Regions from separate parts of the Streptomyces sp. NPDC015144 genome, predicted to be linked through region 2. Evidence: riboswitches for the same ligand, from Rfam matches in the RefSeq annotation. Region 2 holds a riboswitch; each other region holds the start of a gene.

What was found. Region 2 has a riboswitch for cyclic di-AMP ahead of ACF08W_RS02740 (transglycosylase SLT domain-containing protein). Riboswitches for the same ligand answer to the same signal wherever they lie in the genome.
Positions count from the first base shown of each region.
Region 1: it holds a riboswitch for cyclic di-AMP, as region 2 does, so the genes downstream of both, ACF08W_RS28435 (M23 family metallopeptidase) here and ACF08W_RS02740 (transglycosylase SLT domain-containing protein) in region 2, are expected to answer to the same signal.
Region 3: it holds a riboswitch for cyclic di-AMP, as region 2 does, so the genes downstream of both, ACF08W_RS32105 (M23 family metallopeptidase) here and ACF08W_RS02740 (transglycosylase SLT domain-containing protein) in region 2, are expected to answer to the same signal.

Region 1 covers NZ_JBIBUU010000020.1:104,023-110,844, forward strand. Annotated here, with positions in the region: gene ACF08W_RS28420 (DNA topoisomerase (ATP-hydrolyzing) subunit A) at 1-2,176, opposite strand, end outside; gene ACF08W_RS28425 (M16 family metallopeptidase) at 2,445-3,803, shown strand; gene ACF08W_RS28430 (pitrilysin family protein) at 3,827-5,209, shown strand; cyclic di-AMP (ydaO/yuaA leader) riboswitch at 5,474-5,639, shown strand; gene ACF08W_RS28435 (M23 family metallopeptidase) at 5,653-6,471, shown strand; gene ACF08W_RS28440 (GntR family transcriptional regulator) at 6,719-6,822, shown strand, end outside.
Region 2 covers NZ_JBIBUU010000001.1:624,466-631,287, forward strand. Annotated here, with positions in the region: gene ACF08W_RS02735 (ABC-F family ATP-binding cassette domain-containing protein) at 1-1,301, opposite strand, end outside; cyclic di-AMP (ydaO/yuaA leader) riboswitch at 1,830-2,017, shown strand; gene ACF08W_RS02740 (transglycosylase SLT domain-containing protein) at 2,021-2,503, shown strand; gene ACF08W_RS02745 (hypothetical protein) at 2,508-2,825, opposite strand; gene ACF08W_RS02750 (APC family permease) at 3,149-4,546, shown strand; gene ACF08W_RS02755 (NAD(+)/NADH kinase) at 4,727-5,779, shown strand; gene ACF08W_RS02760 (DMT family transporter) at 5,975-6,822, shown strand, end outside.
Region 3 covers NZ_JBIBUU010000027.1:66,504-73,325, reverse strand. Annotated here, with positions in the region: gene ACF08W_RS32115 (PrsW family glutamic-type intramembrane protease) at 1-915, shown strand, start outside; gene ACF08W_RS32110 (aldo/keto reductase) at 949-1,893, opposite strand; gene ACF08W_RS32105 (M23 family metallopeptidase) at 2,161-3,309, opposite strand; cyclic di-AMP (ydaO/yuaA leader) riboswitch at 3,321-3,473, opposite strand; gene ACF08W_RS32100 (PP2C family protein-serine/threonine phosphatase) at 3,802-4,983, opposite strand; tRNA gene ACF08W_RS32095 (tRNA-Met) at 5,162-5,235, opposite strand; gene ACF08W_RS32090 (SHOCT domain-containing protein) at 5,397-5,816, shown strand; gene ACF08W_RS32085 (heme-binding protein) at 6,044-6,595, shown strand; gene ACF08W_RS32080 (hypothetical protein) at 6,743-6,822, opposite strand, start outside.

The DNA of each region.
Region 1 (6,822 bases), on a different contig from region 2:
CGACCGTGAACACCATCGCGTCCGCCGCCGGGTCCACCGCGGTGAACGAGAGCACCTCCGCGCCCGCGGCGAGCTTGACCCCAGCCATGCCCCCCGCGGCCCTGCCCTGCGGCCGCACCTGAGCCGCCGGGTAGCGCAGCAGCTGGGCGTCGGAGGTGATGAAGACCAGGTCCTCCTCGCCGGTACGCAACTCGGCGGCGCCGACAATCCGGTCGCCCTCCTTGAGCGCGATGACCTCCAGCTCGTCCTTGTTGGCCGGATAGTCCGGCACCACCCGCTTGACGACGCCCTGAAGGGTCCCGATCGCCAGGCCCGGGGAGGACTCGTCGAGCGTGGTGAGGCAGACGACCGACTCGTCGCTCTCCAGCGTGAGGAACTCGGTGACCATCGCCCCGCCCGACAGGTTGGGCGCCGCATGGGTGTCCGGCAGCTGGGGCAGGTCGATCACCGAGAGGCGGAGCAGCCGCCCCTCGGACGTCACCACGCCCACGTCGCCGCGGGCCGTCGCCGGAACGGCCGACACGATCACGTCGTGCTTGGCACGCTTGGCGTCCTCGGCGAGCACCACCGGCTCGTCGTTGGCCGTACGGGCCAGCAGGCCGGTCGAGGAGAGCAGCACCCGGCACGGGTCGTCCGCGACCTCCAGCGGCACCGAGGCGACCTGCGCACCGGCCGACTCCAGCAGGACCGTACGCCGCTCGGTGCCGAACTTCTTCGCCACCGCGGCCAGTTCGGTGGAGACCAGCTTGCGCAGCGCGTTGTCCGATTCGAGGATCACGGTCAGCTCGTCGATCTCGCCGTTGAGCCGGTCCCGCTCGCTCTCCAGCTCGATCCGGTCGAACCTGGTCAGCCGGCGCAGCGGAGTGTCCAGGATGTACTGCGTCTGCGTCTCGCTCAGCGAGAAGTGCTCGATGAGCCGCTCCTTCGCCTGCGCCGAATTGTCGCTGGACCGGATGATCCGGATGACCTCGTCGATGTCGATCAGCGCGACGAGCAGGCCCTCGACCAGGTGGAGCCGGTCGCGGCGCTTGCTCCGGCGGAACTCGCTGCGCCGGCGCACCACCTCGAAGCGGTGGTCGAGATAGACCTCCAGGAGCTCCTTGAGCCCCAGGGTGAGCGGCTGGCCGTCGACCAGCGCCACGTTGTTGATGCCGAAGGACTCCTCCATCGGCGTGAGCCGGTAGAGCTGCTCCAGGACGGCTTCCGGCACGAAACCGTTCTTCACCTCGATGACCAGGCGCAGGCCGTGCTCGCGGTCGGTCAGGTCCTTGACGTCCGCGATGCCCTGGAGCTTCTTCGACGAGACCAGGTCCTTGATCTTGGCGATCACCTTCTCCGGGCCGACGGCGAAGGGCAGTTCGGTGACGACCAGGCCCTTGCGGCGGGCCGTCACGTTCTCCACGGAGACCGTCGCGCGGATCTTGAACGTGCCGCGCCCGCGGGCGTACGCGTCCTTGATGCCGCCCAGGCCCACGATCCGGCCACCGGTGGGCAGGTCGGGCCCCGGCACGAACCGCATCAGCGTTTCCAGGTCGGCGGCCGGGTGCTTGATCAGGTGCCGCGCGGCGGCGACGACCTCGCCCAGGTTGTGCGGCGGCATGTTGGTCGCCATGCCGACCGCGATCCCGGACGACCCGTTGACCAGGAGGTTCGGGTACGCGGCGGGGAGGACGGACGGCTCCGTCTCCTGGCCGTCGTAGTTCGACTGGAAATTGACGGTGTCCTCGTCGATCGACTCCGTCATCAGGGACGTCGCGTCGGCCATCCGGCACTCGGTGTACCGCATGGCGGCGGGCGGGTCGTCGTTCCCGAGCGAGCCGAAGTTCCCGTGGCCGTCGACCAGCGGGAGCCGCATCGAGAACGGCTGCGCCAGACGGACCAGCGCGTCGTAGATCGACGCGTCGCCGTGCGGGTGCAGCTTGCCCATGACCTCGCCGACGACGCGGGCGCACTTCACGAAGCCGCGATCGGGGCGCAGGCCCATCTCGTTCATCTGGTAGACGATGCGGCGGTGCACCGGCTTCATGCCGTCGCGGGCGTCGGGCAGGGCCCGCGAGTAGATCACGGAGTACGCGTACTCGAGGAAGGAGCCCTGCATTTCGTCGACGACGTCGATGTCGAGGATCTTCTCCTCGAAGTCGTCCGGCGGCGGGGTCTTCGTGCTGCGGCGGGCCATCGCTGCTGCGACTCCTTCACGGATTCTGTTCGGGCAACCTCAGGTTCTGACGCGGACCATTGTGGACCGCCGCACTGACAACCCCGACCTCGACCCGTCCCAAAGGGTGTCCCGGACCGCGCCGGAAGGGCCTTCCGACCCGGCGGGGACGGGGAGCGACCCTCTTTCCCGCGAACTTCCGTGGAACGGGAACTTCGCCAGGTGTCCGTCCGCTTGCTTAAAGTGGCAGGTCTCGCAGGAATCCAGTATCGCGATCGAAGGGACGTACATGCCCATGGGTCACACGGCCACCGCTCAGGCCGGCTCCGGCGGCTTGACAGCGACCGAGCACCGCCTGGCCAACGGCCTGCGCGTGGTGCTCTCCGAGGACCATCTGACCCCGGTCGCCGCGGTCTGTCTCTGGTACGACGTCGGCTCGCGCCACGAGGTCCAGGGGCGCACCGGCCTGGCTCACCTCTTCGAGCACCTGATGTTCCAGGGCTCCGGCCAGGTCAAGGGGAACGGCCACTTCGAGCTGGTGCAGGGGGCCGGCGGCTCGCTCAACGGCACCACCAGCTTCGAGCGCACCAACTACTTCGAGACCATGCCCACGCACCAGCTGGAGCTGGCCCTGTGGCTGGAGGCGGACCGGATGGGCTCGCTGCTCGCCGCGCTCGACGAAGAGTCCATGGAGAACCAGCGCGACGTCGTCAAGAACGAGCGCCGCCAGCGGTACGACAACGTTCCCTACGGCACGGCGTTCGAGAAGCTGACGGCGCTCTCCTACCCGGAGGGCCACCCGTACCACCACACCCCGATCGGCTCGATGGCCGATCTGGACGCCGCGACCCTGGAGGACGCGCGCGCCTTCTTCCGCACCTACTACGCGCCGAACAACGCGGTGCTCTCGGTGGTCGGCGACATCGACCCCGAGCAGACCCTCGCCTGGATCGAGAAGTACTTCGGGTCCATCCCGTCCCACGACGGCAAGCAGCCGCCGCGCGACGGCACGCTCCCGGAGATCATCGGTGAGCAGCTGCGCGAGGAGGTGCGCGAGGAGGTTCCGGCGCGTGCCCTGATGGCCGCCTACCGGCTGCCGCACGACGGCACCCGTGAGTGCGACGCGGCGGACCTCGCGCTGACCGTCCTCGGCGGCGGCGAGTCCTCCCGGCTCCACAACCGTCTGGTCCGCCGTGACCGTACGGCGGTGGCGGCCGGCTTCGGACTGCTGCGGCTGGCCGGCGCGCCCTCGCTGGGCTGGCTGGACGTGAAGACGTCCGGCGGCGTGGAGGTTCCGGAGATCGAGGCCGCGGTCGACGAGGAGCTCGCCCGGTTCGCCGCCGAGGGCCCCACGCCCGAGGAAATGGAGCGCGCGCAGGCCCAGTTGGAGCGCGAGTGGCTGGACCGGCTCGGTACGGTCGCCGGGCGCGCCGACGAACTCTGCCGGTTCGCGGTGCTGTTCGGCGACCCGCAGCTCGCCCTGACCGCGGTGCAGCGGGTGCTCGACGTCACCGCGGAGGAGGTCCAGGCGGTCGCCAAGGCCCGGCTGCGCCCCGACAACAGGGCGGTGCTGGTCTACGAGCCGGTCGAGGCGGCCGAGTCCGCGGACAGCGACGACACCGACGCGCAGGAAGGAGCCGGCAAGTGACCGACGCGGCGACTGGAGTTTCGATGCAGTACCACCCGCAGCCGGCCCCGGGCGTCGCCCGCCCCTGGGCCTTCCCCGCGCCGGAGCGGGGCGCCCTGCCCAACGGTCTCACGGTGCTCCGCTGCCACCGCCCCGGCCAGCAGGTCGTGGCGGTCGAGATCTTCCTCGACGCCCCGCTGGAGGCCGAGCCCGAGGGGCTCGACGGCGTGGCCACGATCATGTCGCGGGCGCTGTCCGAGGGCACCGACAAGCGCACCGCGGAGGAGTTCGCGGCCGAGCTGGAGCGCTGCGGCGCCACGCTCGACGCGCACGCCGACCACCCCGGTGTCCGGGTCTCCCTGGAGGTCCCGGCCTCCCGGCTGGCCAAGGCGCTCGGGCTGGTCGCCGAGGCGCTGCGGGCGCCCGCCTTCGCCGACAGCGAGATCGAGCGGCTGGTGCGCAACCGGCTCGACGAGATCCCGCACGAGCAGGCCAACCCGGCCCGCCGCGCCGCCAAGCAGCTCTCCAAGGAGCTCTTCCCGGCCGAGGCGCGGATGTCGCGCCCGCGCCAGGGCACCGAGGAGACGGTGGAGCGGATCGACGCGGCGGCCGTCCGGGCCTTCTTCGACGCCCACGTCCGGCCGTCCACCGCGACCGCCGTGGTCGTCGGCGACCTGACCGGCATTGACCTGGACGCCCTGCTCGCCGACACCCTCGGCGACTGGTCGGGCGAGGCCGCCGCGCCCCGCCCGGTGCCGCCGATCACCGCCGACGACACCGGCCGGGTGGTGATCGTCGACCGTCCGGGCGCGGTCCAGACCCAGCTGCTGATCGGCCGGATCGGTGCCGACCGCCACGACAGCGTGTGGCCGGCCCAGGTGCTCGGCACCTACTGCCTCGGCGGCACGCTCACCTCCCGCCTCGACCGGGTGCTGCGCGAGGAGAAGGGCTACACGTACGGAGTGCGGGCCTTCGCCCAGGTGCTGCGCTCGACCGCTGCGGACTCCGCCTCGGGCGCCACCGGCGCCGCGATGCTGGCCATCAGCGGTTCGGTGGACACGGAATCCACCGAGCCGGCGCTCAAGGACCTGTGGACGGTCCTGCGGACCCTGGCCGCCGAGGGCCTCACCGACGAGGAGCGCGAGACGGCGGTGCAGAACCTGGTGGGTGTCGCGCCGCTGAAGTTCGAGATGGCGGCCTCCGTCGCGGGCACCCTCGCCGACCAGGTCGAGCAGCATCTGCCGGACGACTACCAGGCGCAGCTGTACGCCCGCCTCGCGGAGACCGGCACGGTCGAGGCGACCGCGGCGGTCGTCAACGCCTTCCCGGTCGACCGGCTGGTCACCGTCCTGGTCGGTGACGCGGCGCGGATCGAGGAGCCCGTCCGGGCCCTGGGCATCGGCGAGGTGTCGGTCGTCACCGGCTGACCCGCCGGCTTCTCGGCCCTTCCCGGCTCTCCCCTGCCACGGACCGGTACGGGGCAGGGGAGAACCGGTGGACAGCAGGGCATGGGTGCGGATCCCGCAAGCAAGATGTGCGGGATCCGCACCTTTTGTCCGTTCCGTGGTGAGGTTGCCCGTCTGCCCTGTGGGATGCGCTACAAAATGGCCTGTCCGTTTGGTGGATGTAAGTGCCCCCGTTTAGCGTCGGCTCGACTGTTCGTCACTCGTATGCCGCATCAGGGGCGTACCGGACAGTCATCGCCGAGTCCCCGTCCGGCGCGAGCCCGGGGAGCCGGGGACCCATGTAGTCCCTGGGGTGAATCGGACGCCTGAGCCCCGAGAGGCCGGGGTGTCCGTAGGAGACCTTCCTGCTCCGAACCCGTCAGCTAACCCGGTAGGCGAGAAGGAAGGAAAGGACCAGCCACTTCATGGCGTTCACCCGTGCCACGGGGAAGCATCGTGCCCCGAGCCGACTGACGCGCAGGGGCGCGAAGGCCGTCGGCGTCGCGACCCTCGCCACCACCGGTGTCATCGGCGGTCTGGCCGCCCCGGCCGTCGCCGCGGAGTCGGAGTCCGCCGCTGTCGAGGACACCGGCCTCACCCAGGTCCTCACCATCGAGAAGACCCTTGCCGAGCGGATCGGCGCCCAGGCCGACGCACAGGCGAGCCAGGCCGTCGCCACGGCGAAGGCCAAGGCCGAGGCGCACAAGAAGGCTGAGGCGCGCAAGAAGGCCGAAGCCAAGAAGAAGGCCGAGGCGAGGGCGGCGGCGGCGGAGCGCGCCGCCGAGTCCCGCGCCGGTACGGCCCGCGTCGCCCGGTCCGCCGAGCGCACGGTGCCGGGAGCCTTCCGTCTCCCGGTCGCCGGTTCGTACGTCACCACCGGCTACAAGTCCGGCGGCTCGCTCTGGTCCTCCGGCAGCCACTCGGGCGTCGACTTCCACGCCGCCTCCGGCAGCTCCGTCGTCGCCGTCGGCGCCGGTACGGTCGTCGAGGCCGGCTGGGGCGGCGCGTACGGCAACAACATCGTGCTCCGGATGACGGACGGCACGTACACGCAGTACGGCCACCTCTCCTCGATCGGGGTGTCGGTCGGCCAGAGCGTCGCCGCCGGCCAGCAGATCGCCCTCTCCGGCTCCACCGGCAACTCCACCGGCCCGCACCTCCACTTCGAAGCCCGCACGACGCCGTCGTACGGCTCCGACCTGGACCCGGTCGCGTATCTGCGCGCCCACGGCGCCGCCCTCTGACGGACGCTCCACCGAAGGCCCCGGACCCGCGCGTCCGGGGCCTTCGGCATGCCTGCCGCACGGTGCGGGTGACCCCTCGCCCACGCGACCGCTCCCCGACGTCACCGCTCTCCGATGCGACCGGTCCGCGGCCGGAAGATATTCATCGATTCCCGCCCGGCATCGGAAATGCCGCCGCATTGCAATAGAGTCACGGAACAGGTGTTGGGCGGCCGCGTTTCGCGGGCATTGAGGCGGAGGTTCGGGCATGCGCATTCCCGCGCATTCGGTAAGCACAGCGATTCGTGACGACATCGTCTCCGGAGTCTTCGCGCGCGGCAGCCGGCTCACGGAGGAGGTGCTGGCCCGCCG
Region 2 (6,822 bases):
GTGACCCCGGGAGCCAGCCGGGCCGTGTTCGCCGCGACGCTCAGCTCCGGGTCCAGCACATCGAGCCGCTGCGGGAGGAACCGCGTCGGGACGAAGGTCCTGGCCTCGCCGGACAGCGGGGCCAGCTCACCGGTGAGCGTGCGCAGCAGTGTCGTCTTCCCCGCGCCGTTGCGGCCGACGAGCGCGATCCGCTCCGGGCCGTTGACCTGGAGCGTGCCCTCGCGCAACCGGCCGAACCGCGGGCGCAGTTCGTCCAGGGTCAGCACGGTCCGTCCGGCGGGCACCGCCGTGTGCGGCAGCCTCACCCGGATCTCGGCGTCGTCGCGGATCGCGTCCGCGGCCTCCTCGCGCCGCTCGCGGGCCTCGTTGAGCCGGTCCTCGTGGAGGCCGCGGAGCTTGCCCGCCGACTCCTGGGCGGACCGCTTGCGGCGGCCCGCCAAAATCTTCGGCAGGCCACCGTCCAGCTCAGCCTTTTTGCCGGTGCGTTGACGCCGGGCCAGCTTCGTCCGGGTCTCCTCCAGTTCGCGCTTCTGGCGGCGCACGTCCGCCTCGGCGGCGCGCAGCGTCCGCCCGGCCGCCTCCTGCTCGGTGGCCACGGCCTCCTGGTACGCGGACCAGCCGCCGCCGTACCAGTTCACCGAACCGGCGCGCAGCTCGGCGATGCGGTCCACGCGCTCCAGCAGTTCACGGTCGTGGCTGACCACGATCAGCACGCCCGAGTGCCAGGAGTCGACGGCTTCGTACAGCCGCCGGCGGGCGAACAGGTCCAGGTTGTTGGTGGGTTCGTCCAGGAGGACGACGTCGGGGCGTTCCAGCAGCAGCGCCGCGAGGCGCAGCAGCACGGTCTCCCCGCCGGACAACTCGCCCACGGTGCGGTCGAGTCCGATGTCGCCGAGGCCGAGCGAGCCCAGGGTCGCCAGGGCCCGTTCCTCCACGTCCCAGTCGTCGCCGATCGTCTCGAAGTGCTTCTCGTCGACATCCCCGGACTCGATGGCGCGCAGCGCCTCGCGCCGTTCGGCGATGCCGAGCGCGTGGTCCACCCGCAGGGTGGTGTCGAGGGTGATGTTCTGCGGCAGGTGGGCGAGGCTGCCGCCGATGGTCACCGTGCCCTCGGACGGGCGCAGTTCGCCGGTGAGCAGCCGCATCAGGGTGGACTTGCCCGCGCCGTTGTTGCCGACGAGCCCGATCCGGCCGCGGCCGACGCTCAGCGAGAGCCCGTCGAAGACCGTGGTGCCGTCCGGCCACCGGAAGGTCAGTGCCGAGCAGGTGAGGGAGGCGCTGGGGGCGGTGGGTGTCGCCATGGATTTCCTCGCAGTCGTGATCGCAATGAAGGGGGGATTCGTATGCGAGCACCACGCGGCGACCGAGCAGCGGAGAAGGATGCGGCTGTCCTGGAAACGAGGGACGGCTCATGCATCGAGGTCGCATCCACGCGGCGGCCACGGGCAGTGCGGAAACACTGCGACGACGTGACAGTCATACGGCGAGAGCCGTACGGCGTGGTGTTCGCGGACCTCAGATGCGCAACGTCCACCTCTATCGGAGACAACAGGACACGAAAACCATAGCGGCAGAGGCAGTGGTTGGCAATGCTCGCCGGTCCGGCGGGGCGGAGCCCGGAACGCCGCTCCCCTCTCCCCGTGGTGCGAGTCACATTTCGCCCCCGACCGCCGTGCCGCATGCCGCGGATCCCTTTGCCCGCAAGGGTCGTCACCGGGTCGGTGTGAGGTGGATTACCGGAAATGAAATGACTTGATCTTGTTGGGCAATTACATGCGGAAAAAGGGTCTTGTCCCCTTCGGATTCTCTCGTCTACGGTCTTCGTCAATCCGGACGGAACGCCGAATCCTGCCGCTGTCCGGAGCATTCCGACCACTCGTGTACGGCAGGAGCGGGGAACCCAGGTACACCGCCGGTCCGGACATCCGGACGGCTCGGGGTGAAGCCGCGTCGACGCGCGGCCGGGCAGCTCCAGCCCGAACCCGACAGCTCACCTCGCAGGCGACGGAGAGGAACCACCATGTCCTTCACCGGTACGCGCCACCGTCGCGCCGCCACCTCGCTGACCAGGGGATTCATAGCCGTGGGTACGGGAGCGGCCGCCCTGCTCCTGCCGCTGCTCGGTGCCCAGGCCGCTTCGGCGGCGCCGACCGCCGCGCCCGCCGCGCGAACCGCGGCGTACACCGACGACCTGGACGGCTGGATCAAGGAGTCGCTGGCCGTCATGGCCGAGCACGGCATCCCCGGCAGCTATGAGGGGATCCACCGCAACGTCATGCGCGAGTCCTCCGGCAACCCGCTCGCCGTCAACAACTGGGACTCCAACGCCGCCGCGGGGACCCCTTCCAAGGGTCTGCTCCAGATCATCGATCCGACGTTCCTCGCCTACCACGTGCCCGGCACGTCGACGGACAGCTTCGACCCCGTCGCCAACATCACCGCCGCGTGCAACTACGCCGCCGACCGGTACGGCTCCATCGACAACGTCAACGGGGCCTACTGAACCGTCACTCCGGGGCGGACCCGGCCGCCCGTTCCGGAGCCGCGCGGGGCGGAACGGGCACCGTGGCCGCCGCCCCGTTCCGTACCGCCTGCACGGCCGCGTCGTGCAGGCGGCGGCTGTCCTCCTCCGAACAGCACGCGACGGGGCTGCCCGCCATGGTGAACCAGTCGATCGCCCCCGAATACTGCACCGTGATCTGGGCCGTGTCCTCGGCCCAGGTCGTGTGCACGGTCAGTTCCCCGGACAGGACACCGACCTCCTCCGTCAGCACGCCGCCGTGCCCGGAGAACACACCACACGTAGTCCATGACGCCCAAGTCATGCATCCAGGCTGGCACCGGGGCGGCGAATGCGCGACCCATGGGCCCCGTGCCCGCGCCCGATGCCGACCGGGGGAAAAATTCCCGGGGTCCGGCCTTCGGTTCCCGCACCCCCCGATCCTTCGACGTCCTCTGCTCAGTTAGCGCCAAATCGTCGAAACTGATCACTAGAACAACGAATTCCGAAGGTGAACACCTCTTGACCTGCGGAACACGTCGGGATTGCATAGCGCGCTGGGAGCGACGAAACCACTCATCACGTCCTCGTCTGGAGGCGATACCGCTCCCGCGCTCAAACACCGCACTTTTTGATCGGAACCGCACGATGACCGACACGCTCAGCGCACCTCAGGCGCTCGCCCCGGCGACCGGCCCCACTCCCCAGAAGCTCAAGCGCTCCATCGGCGTCGTGGGCGGCACACTGCTCACGCTGTCCTGCGTGACCCCCGCCTCGACCCTCTTCGTGGTCGTGCCGGACCTCTTCTCCAGCCTCGGCACGTACACCGCCCTGACCATCGCCATCGGCTCGCTGCTCTGCATCGCGGTCGCCTTCTGCTACTCGGAACTGGGCACCCTCATCCCCAGCGCCGGCGGCGAGTACGCCATGGTGTCGACCATGGCGGGACGGCTCGCCGGATGGCTCGTCTTCGTGCTGTCGCTGCTCGTCGTGATGATCGTGCCCCCGGTGATCTCCATGGGGACGGCCGACTACCTGGCGCCCATCGTGCACATCCCGGCCCCCCTCGCGGGCGCCGGGGTCATGCTGCTGGCCACCCTCGCCGGCCTGCTGGACCTGCGCGCCAACGCGTGGATCACCGGAATCTTCCTGGTCCTCGAAGTGATCGCGGCGGGTGTCGTCGCCGTACTCGGCTTCGCCCACACCGAGCGCGGCGCGTCCTCGCTGGTGCACGGCACGGTCGCCTCGGCCGGCGGTTCCCACTCCACGGTCACCGCGATGATGGTCGTCTCCGGACTCGCCATCGCGCTCTTCATCACGCAGGGCTTCTCCACCGCGGTCTACCTCTCCGAGGAGCTGGAGAATCCCCGCCGCAACGTGGCCCGCACCGTGCTCGCCACCCTCGCCATCTCCACCGCCGTCATCCTGATCCCGGTCATCGCCATCACCATGGGCGCCCCGGACCTGGCGGCCCTGACCTCCGGCGACCTCAGCACCATGGTCACCGCCTGGTCCAACTCGGCGGTCGGCACCTTCGTCAGCCTCTGCGTCGCCCTTGCGATCATCAACGCGGGCATCGTCATGGTCATCCAGAACTCCCGGGTGCTCTTCGCCTCGGCCCGTGACAAGGCGTGGCCGGCACCGGTCAACAACGCCCTGTCCCGGCTCGGCCGGTTCGGCTCGCCGTGGGTCGCGACCCTCCTCGTCGGCGTCCCCGGCGCGGCGCTCTGCTTCGTCAACCTCGACACCCTGTACGGCGTCACCGGCGTCTCCGTCACCGCCATGTACCTGTTGGTCGCCGTCGCGGCCCTGCTCTGCCGCCGCGGCGCGCACCGCGAGGCGCAGGCCTGGCGGATGCCGCTCTGGCCCGCCGTCCCCGTGCTGCTGATCGCCGTGCTGGCGTACATCCTGACCCAGCAGGAGGTCGAGTACCTGCTGTGGACCGGCGGCATCACCGCGGTCGCCACGCTCTACTGGGCGCTTTACCTGCGGCCCCGCCGCGACACCCGCTGGCTGGTCAGCATCCCGGAGGACGCCCGGTCCTGACCCGGGGGCGCGTCCCGTGCGGTGTCCGGCCCGTCGGTGGAGATCCTCCACCGGCGGGCCGGCCCCGTCCGCGCCCGTCGCCCGACCGGGCGCAGCGCCGTCCCGGCGACGGGCGGACCCACCACCCCTTGCCCACAGTGGGACGAGGAAGGTCGTCGGAGCACGGGGAGCGGTGGCGCGATGGGTGTCGAACGGGTCGGAGTCGTCGTGCACCAGGGCCGCCCCGAGGCCGTCGCCGCCGCGGGCGTCGTACGCGACTGGTGCGCCCGCGAAGGGGTCCCCTGCACGGACATCGACGTGTGGCGGGGCGACGGGCACCGACGCGGCGGGCGCGAGGAGGCCGACGTCGCGGGGCACCCCGATCTGATCGTGACGCTCGGCGGCGACGGCACGTTCCTGCGCGGCGCCAGGATCGCCGCCAAGCACGACGGTGCCGTGCTCGGGATCGATCTGGGCCGCGTCGGCTTCCTCACCGAAGTACCGGCCCATGACGTGGTGCGCGCGCTCGACGCCGTCCACCGGGGCCGGGCGGAGTTCGAGGAGCGGATGACCCTGACCATGCGGGCCTCCCGGGTGCTCGAAGTGCCCCCGGACATCGATGCCCTGATGGGCTACGGGCGGCGCCCGATGCTGCCGCCGCCCCAGCCCGCCCCGGACGCGGAGGTCGCGGCGGAGGACTGGGGCGTGGCGCTGGACGTCACCGCCCTCAACGACGTCGTCGTGGAGAAGCTCGCCCGCGACCGCCAGGTGAGCCTCGGCGTCTACATCGGCGGCCGGCTCCTCGCCTCGTACTCGGCCGACGCCGTCGTCATGGCCACGCCCACCGGCTCGACCGCGTACAGTTTCGCCGCCGGCGGGCCGGTGGTCTCGCCCCGGATGGACGCGGTCCTCTTCACCCCCGTGGCGGCGCACATGACCTTCGACCGCACCGTGGTCGCCGCCCCCGACGAACCGATCGCCGTACGGGTCCTGCCGCACTCCGGACAGGCCGCGGTGACCATCGACGGCCAGCTGCGCGGCGTACTGGACGCCGGGGACTGGGTCGGCGTCTACGCGGCACCGCGCCGGCTGCGGATCGTCCGGCTCGGCCCGCACGACTTCTACGGGCGGCTGCGCACCCGGATGCGCCTCACGGACGCGCCCGCCACGGCCGCGGACGGCGAGAGCGCGCCGCTCTTCCGCCACGGCGGCCCGGTCCCGCACGACCTCGCCCACCTCCACCTCGCCCCGTGAGCCACCTGGCCCGACGACCCCTGCCACCGGGCCGGCCGACGCCGATATAGTCGGCCGCCGCAGGAGGGCGGCCCCGGGGGAGGAACAGTGCGTCGCGCTCCGGACCCTCGTCGATGCCCACTGCCCCGTCCCGTCCCCGGTCGAGCCGCCGAGGGCGCCCCGGAAAGGCTCGCCACCCACGGAAGGGGCCACGCGATGCCGGCCGTCCTCGTCCTGCTGCTCTCCGGTACCTGGCTGCTGTCCGGGGCCCTGGTGACCGGGACCGATCCGCTGATCGTCGCCGTGGGCCGCACGGCGGTGTGCTGCGCGGTGCTCACCGCCGTCGCCGCCTCCCGCGCGGACGGCCGGGCCGATCTGCGCAGGGCCGCCGCCAGGCCGGGCACCGTATGGCTGCTGGGCCTGCTCGGCTTCGCCGGATACGCGGCGGGCACCCTTCTGTCCATCTCCCGGATCGGGACCTCGCTGGCCAACGTCGTCGTCGCGCTGCTGCCGTGTGCCACGGTGGCGGTCGGCGCGCTGTTCTTCGGCGAACGCTCCGGGGCACGTCGGGCGACCGGAGCGGTGCTCGCCTGCGCGGCCGCCGTCGGGTACGCCGCGCTCGGCGCCGGGACGGGCGACGCGGACGCGCTCGGACTGCTCCTGGTCACCGCGGCGACCGTGGCCTTCGCGGTGTACGGCTTCCTCTACCGGAGGCGGATGCCGGGGATGGCGCCGCTCACCGTGCTGCCCGTCCTCCTCGCGGCCGCCACCTGCCTGCTGCTGCCGATGGCCCTGCCCGCGCTGGTCTCGCACCCGCCCACGCCCGCCGCGATCGGCGGCATCGTGCTCCTGGGCGGGGCCGTGTACGCCCCCGCCTACCTCGTGCAGCACCGGCTCATCCTGCTGCGCGGGCCGGTCTTCACGGCGGCCGTGCAACTGGCCGTCCCGTTCACGGTGCGGCTCGGTGACTGGGCCCTGGGCACCGGGACCGCGCCCTCCGCCGCGGAACTGCTGCTGCTCGCGGTGTGCTGCGGCGGCATCGCGCTCGTCACCGTGGAACCCGG
Region 3 (6,822 bases), on a different contig from region 2:
TTCTTCGTGCGGGCGGTGATGTCGCCGTTCGCGCACCCGCTCTTCACGTCACTGACCGGCATAGGTTTCGGGCTCGCCGCGGCGAGCCTGCGCCACCAGAAGCTCCGCCGCGTCCTGCTGCCGCTGCTCGGGCTCGTCCTCGCGATGGGCATGCACGCGCTGTGGAACGGTTCGGCGGTCCTGAGCCCGCTGGGTTTCTACGCGGTGTACGGGGTGTTCATGGTCCCGGTCTTCGGCCTGGTGACGTGGCTGGCGATCTGGTCCCGCTACCGCAGGCTCCGTACGCTCTGCGCCGAGCTGCCCGTCTACGCGGCGGCCGGCTGGCTGACCCCCGTGGAGCCGCTCGCGCTCTCCTCGATGCGGGCCCGGGGCATCGCCCGCGACATGGCCCGTCACCGATACGCCGTAGCGGCCGGCGACAAGGCGGCGGCGAAGGCCCGGGGGAAGGCGGCCGCGGTCGCCGTCGTGGAGTACGAGTCCTACGCGACCAGGCTGGCCGCGCTGCGGCTCCGGGCCCGCCGGGGAGAGGCGGGCCCGGACTTCGCCGAGCGCGAGCTGGAGCTGCTGCGCCTTCTCTGGGAGCGCCGGGAGGTGGCCGTCCCGGCGCTCACGTACGCGGCGCAGGTGACGGGGCGGCTGCGCCCGCACCGCATGCCGCCGTTCCCCTACGCCCAGGAGCAGCCGTTCCCGCACCCTGGGCAACAGCATCCGCTCCCGCCCCATGCGCACCATGCGCAGCAGAACCCGTACGCCCGGACCGGCCCGTACCCGCAGCCGTTCCGGCCCGGCAGTCCGTACACGTACCCGTACGCGCCGTACGCCCGGCCCGTCGCCTGCCCGCAGCCGGCGCAGGCGCCCCACCCGGCGTACGGCCCGTACCCGTACCCGGCTCCGCACCCGGCCCCGCGCCCGTAGGGACGGCCTGGGCCGCGCGGCCCGCTCCTCGGATCAGGCGGACGCGTCGGTGAGCTCGGCCAGCTCCTGCTCGGTCAGCTCGAGGTCGGCGACGGCCACCAGCGCGGGCAGCTGCTCGACCGTACGGGCCGAGGCGATCGGCGCGGCCACGGTCGGTCGGGAGGCCAGCCAGGCCAGCGCGACGGTCGCGATCTGCGCGTCGTGCGCCTCGGCCACCTTGTCCAGCGCGGCCAGCACCTTCTGTCCCCGCTCCGAGTCGCGGTACTGCGCCACGCTCCCGGCCCGCGCGCTCTCCACCTCGGCGCCCGGACGGTACTTGCCGGTCAGGAAGCCCGAGGCGAGGGCGAAGTACGGCACGGCGGCCAGCCCGGCGTGGGCGGCGGTGTCCTGGAGCGCGCCCTCGTAGGTGTCGCGGGAGACCAGGTTGTAGTGCGGCTGGAGGGCGACGTAGCGGGCCAGGCCCTCGCGCTCGGAGAAGTCCAGGGAGGCCCGGAGCCGCTCGGGGCTGATGTTGGAGGCGGCGATCTCCCGGACCTTGCCCTCCTTCACCAGCTCGTCCAGGGCGGTGATGATCTCCTCGACCGGCACGGACTCGTCGTCGAAGTGCGTGTAGTAGAGGTCGATGCGGTCGGTGCCGAGCCGGCGCAGCGACGCCTCGGCGGCGGCCTTGATGTTGGCCGGGGCGAGCCCCTTGTAGTCGGGGTGGGTGGAGACCTTGGTGGCGATGACGAGGTCGTCGCGGTCGGAGCGGGAGGCGAGCCACTTCCCGATGACCGTCTCCGACTCCCCGCCCTTGTTGCCCGGAACCCAGGCGGAGTAGCCGTCCGCGGTGTCGACGAAGTTGCCCCCGGCCGCGGTGTACGCGTCCAGCACGGCGAAGGACTGTGCCTCGTCGGCCGTCCAGCCGAACACGTTGCCACCGAGTGCGAGCGGGAAGACCTGGAGACCGGAGGAGCCCAGCGGGCGAAGAGAAGTCATGGGTGGATCAACGAACCCCGGCGGGCCCGCTATTCCGTTCGCGCCGGACCGTTCCCGTTCCCGTCCCCCGAACGGACGCCCCGGACGGACGCCCGCGGACGGGGTCGGCAGCGGACGGGATCGCCCGCGGACGGGGTCGGGAGCGGGAAAAGGACCGGCAGCCCTGACGTCGGGGGGAGAGCGTCGGGGCTGCCGGGGTCCACGGGCCGGACGCACCGGCCCCGGCACCGGAGGAACCGGCCCGGGGAGCGGTGTCCGGAGGACGGATCAGGGGTTGAGGCCCTTGCTCTGGAACCAGGCCATCGGGTCGATGCCCGAACCGTCGGGGGTGTGGACCTCCAGGTGGAGGTGGGGACCGGTCACGTTGCCGGTCGCACCGACCCGGCCGATGGTCTCGCCGGTGGTGACCTTCTGGCCCACGCTGACACCGATCGACGACTGGTGGCAGAACCAGATCTCCGTACCGTCGTCCAGCTCCAGCACGGTGCGGTAGCCGTACGAACCGGCCAGACCGGCCGACTTGATCGTGCCGCTGTGGACGGCCTTGATCGGGGTGCCGGTCGGGGCGGCGAAGTCGAGGCCGGTGTGGTGGCCGGAGGACCACATCGACCCGGCCTGGCCGTAGGTCGAGGTGATCGTGTACGAGAAGGTCGGGAGGGAGTAGCTGGCGGCGAGCTTGGCCAGCCGCAGGGCCTCCGCCTTCTTCTTGGCCTCCTCCTCCGCCTTCTTCTTCTCGGCGGCGACCTTGGCCTCGGCCGCGTCCTGCTGCTTCTTCGCCTCGGCGGCGGCCTTCTCGGCGGCGGCCTTCTCCTCGGCCGCCTTCGCCTCGGCGGCGGCCGCGTCCTGCTGCTGCTCGGCCTGCTGGAGAATGCGGGCGCGCAGCGCCTCACCGGCGTCCGTGGCACCCTGCTCGGCCTCGGCGGTGGTGATGCCGGCGGTGGTGAGCGGGGCGGTGACGGCCTGGTCCGCTCCGTCGGTCTCGGACCCGTCGGAGAACAGGGCGCCCACACCGGGCAGGGACTTGGCGTCCGGGAGGTTGTTCGTGATCGCGTCCGGCACCGAGATGGAGACCGGGGGCTTGCCCTGCGCGGTGGCCATGCCGCCCGCGCCGACCGCCGCAATCACGCCGACGCCCAGGACCGTGGAGCTGCGGGCGAGTCCCGTGCGCTGCTTGGCGACACGGTGCCGGCCGCGCACCGGGCGGACCGTCTCCTCCGTGGGGTTCCACTCGCTCCAGCCGCGCTCGGCCTCGCCGTCGCCGGCGTCGGAACGGAAGTCGGTGGTGAACTCAGCGGTGCGGTCGGCGTCGAGGCCGGTGCCGTAGCCGTAGTCGGCAACGCCGTAGCCGGTGCCGTAATCGCCGTGATCGCCCTGGAACCGTGAAGGGGCTTCTGGGGCAGGCTTGTTGGACGCCACGGGGGCGCACTCCTTTCCTTCCTTCTCGCCTACCGGGTTAGCTGACGGGTTCGGAGCAGGAAGGTCTCCTACGGGCACCTCCGTCTCTCACGAGACACAGGTGTCCGATTCACCCCATGATGGTGGTTCCCCGGTTCCCTTGCGGAATTCGGCGCTCGCGCACGGCGCCGCCATTGATGACGGCTGGGACGACCGCGCTGCGTTATCGAACGTTAATAGACACCGGGGCCGCATTCCAAGCTGTTCCCACTGATCGTTCACGTCTTTGGCCTGGACTTTACTGGACATAGCCAGACCAACAGGCCCACTTGACCGCCACTCAGCGGCCGACTCATTTCTGACGTTGTGTCAAATGTTATGCGGAGCGGCGTCCTTCGATTACGCACGGTGGCATCGCCTCGCGGCGGTTCGACCCAGTCGCCCCGCGCCCGTCAAGTCCCGCCCCGCGCCCGTCCAGTCCCGCCCCCACCCGCTCGCCCCGGCCCCGCCCGTTCAACCCTGCTCACCGCCCGTTCGATCCTGCTCCGCGCCCACGATCCGCACGGTCCGGCGCCGGTCCGGCTGCCCCCGCGCGGGACGTACCACCGCGAGCAGCGCCATGTCGTCGGTCGTCTCGCCGCCGGTGTGCAGGCGTACGTCGTCGGTCAGCGCCGAGAGCAGCTCCTCCGGCCCCGGAAAGATCCGCCCGCGCAGCCGGGCCGCCGGGTCGTAGAAGACCCCCTCGGCGTTCCGCGCCTCGGAGAGGCCGTCCGTGTAGAGGAGCAGCGTCGTCCCGTCCGGCAGCTCCCATTCATCCGTCCGCTCCGACCACGCCCCCAGCCCCATGCCGAGCGGCAGCGCGGGCACCGAGGGCCGCAGCACCTCCAGCGCCCCGTCCGGGTGTAGCAGGATCGGCTCGGGGTGCCCCCGGTTGACGACCCGCACCCGGGACAGCCCGGCCGGGATCTCGGCCAGTACGGCGGTGATGAAGCCTTCGAGCACGTCGAGCCCACCCCGCCGCGCCTCCTCCCGGGACAACGCCCGCTCCAGTCGGCCCGCCACGTCCGCCAGCGAAGGCTCCTGCTCGGCCGCCTCGCGGAACGCCCCGATGACCACCGCGACCGTCTCCACGGCCCCGAGCCCCTTGCCGCGCACGTCCCCGACCACCATCCGCACCCCGTGCGGGGTGTCCGCCACGGCGAACAGGTCGCCGCCGACGTACTCGTCCGCCTGCGCCGCCTCGTACCGCGCCGCGACCTGGAGGCCCGCGATCCGGGCGGCCGGCTGGGGCACCACCGCGCGCATGGCCGTCTCGGCGATGAACCGCGCGGAGGCCAGTTGCTCGTTGCTCCGCCGCACCACTCCGTTGATCACGACCGCGAGGACCGAGACCGTGGCCAGGGTGAGCAGCTCGATCAGCGGCACGACCTCCGGCAACGTACTGCTGTAGAGGCGCAACAGGATGACCGCCAGCATCGAGGCGACGGCGGTCCGGATGGTGCTGGTCAGCGAGAAGAACGGGGCGGCGATCAGCGGCGCTGCCACGAAGAACGGAATGGCGGTGAAGGTCTGCGGGGTGAGGCCGTCGAAGAGCAGTCCGCCGAGGATCATCAGCGCGGGCAGCGTACGGACGAAACTCCGGCCGCGGGTGTCACCCCCGGCGGGCCGACCGCGCCTCTTCTCCCACTTCCACACCTGTGGTCTCCTGCCCGGTACACACGCGGCCGCGGACGGCGCCGCGCCCCGTCCCCCAGCCTCACCGGAGCGGGAACGGGCGGCGACTCCGCGTCGGCCGAAGGAGGTACCCGCTCAGGCCCGGGAGAAAACGAATCGGGCCCGGCACGCTGTATGCGTACCGGGCCCGATTCTTCAGTAGCGGGGACAGGATTTGAACCTGCGACCTCTGGGTTATGAGCCCAGCGAGCTACCGAGCTGCTCCACCCCGCGTCGGTGAACCCAACTCTACGCCATCCCCGACGCCCTTTTGACCACCCGGTCCACCGACCGGCCGTCGACGGACAACAGGCGAGCCCAGATATGCGGTGATATGACTGATTTACCCCTGTTCGTCACCGTGCGGAACGCGCGCGCCGACCGAGGAGAGATCCGTGGACGACTACCCCATGCTCAACCTCTTCTGGACCATGCTGGTGTTCTTCCTCTGGGTCATGTGGCTGTTCCTGCTGTTCAAGATCATTACGGACATCTTCCGTAGCCACGAACTCGGCGGCTGGGCCAAGGCCGGCTGGCTGATCCTCGTTCTGATCCTGCCGTTCCTCGGCGTTCTGCTGTACTTGATCTTCCGGGGCCCGGCCATGGCCGAGCACGACATCAAGGACGCGCAGGACCGCGAGCGCGCCTTCAGGTCGTACGTCCGCGACGCCGCCAACTCCCCCGACGCGGGCCCGGGCGGAACCGGCACCCGGGGCAGCCACGCCGACGACCTGGCGAAGCTCTCCGAACTCAGGGACCGGGGCGCGCTCACGGACGAGGAGTACCAGCGCGCGAAGACGAAGCTCCTGGCCTGAGCGCTCACGCGCGCACCTCTACGGGCGTACGCGGGGGCGCATCGGCCGATCGGGGCCCTGCGCGGGGGCGCATCAACCGATCGGTGGACCCGCCCGTCGTCCGTCGAGGGCCCGGAAGGGAGCCCGCAGGCCGACGGGTACGGGCCGGACACGGCTTGAGGATGGATGTCAGAGCGGGAACGTGGAAACCCCCGAACCCCCTGGCCGAATCCGAGGAGTCGTTCACCATGAAGAAGCTGTCGCTGCGCGCCCGTGTCCTGACCGGTGTCGCCGCCGCCGTCGTCGCCGGTACGTTCGGGGCCGCCTCCGCCAGTGCCTCCGCCCCGGCCGCCGCCCCCGCCGCCACCGTCAAGACCGACACCAAGAACCGCAACCTCCAGCAGAGCACGCACCTGACGCTGGAGGCGGCGACGAGGGCCGCGCAGGCGACGCTGGACGCGGCGAAGAAGGAGAACCAGCGGGTCTCGGTCGCCGTCGTCGACCGCAACGGGAACACCATCCTGACCCTGCGCGGCGACGGTGCCGGCCCCCAGGCCTACGAGTCGGCCGTGAAGAAGGCGTACACCGCCGTCTCCTGGAACGCCCCCACCTCCGAGCTCGCCAAGCGCCTGGCCAACGCCCCCACCCTCAAGGACATCCCCGGCACCCTCTTCCTCGCCGGCGGCGCCCCCGTCACCGCCAAGAGCGCCCCGATCGCCGCCATCGGCGTCGCCGGAGCCCCCTCCGGCGACCTCGACGAGAAGTTCGCCCAGGCCGGCGTCGCCACCCTCACCCGCTGACCCCACCCCGAGGCCCACGAGCCTCCCCAACTCCGGTGGCACCCGTTCCCCCCGTACGGGGGCCACCGGTTTTTCCGTCCGTCGGTGCTCCGAGCCGCTGGGCCCGCCGACCGAGACCTCACCAACGCGGCTTGTCCGCTCCGGAGATCAGGGGTTTTCCGGAACCAACGGGGAGCTTTCGCGCCGGTGGTTCATGCCCGCGACTTCGAGCAGCTTGTGCCAGTACG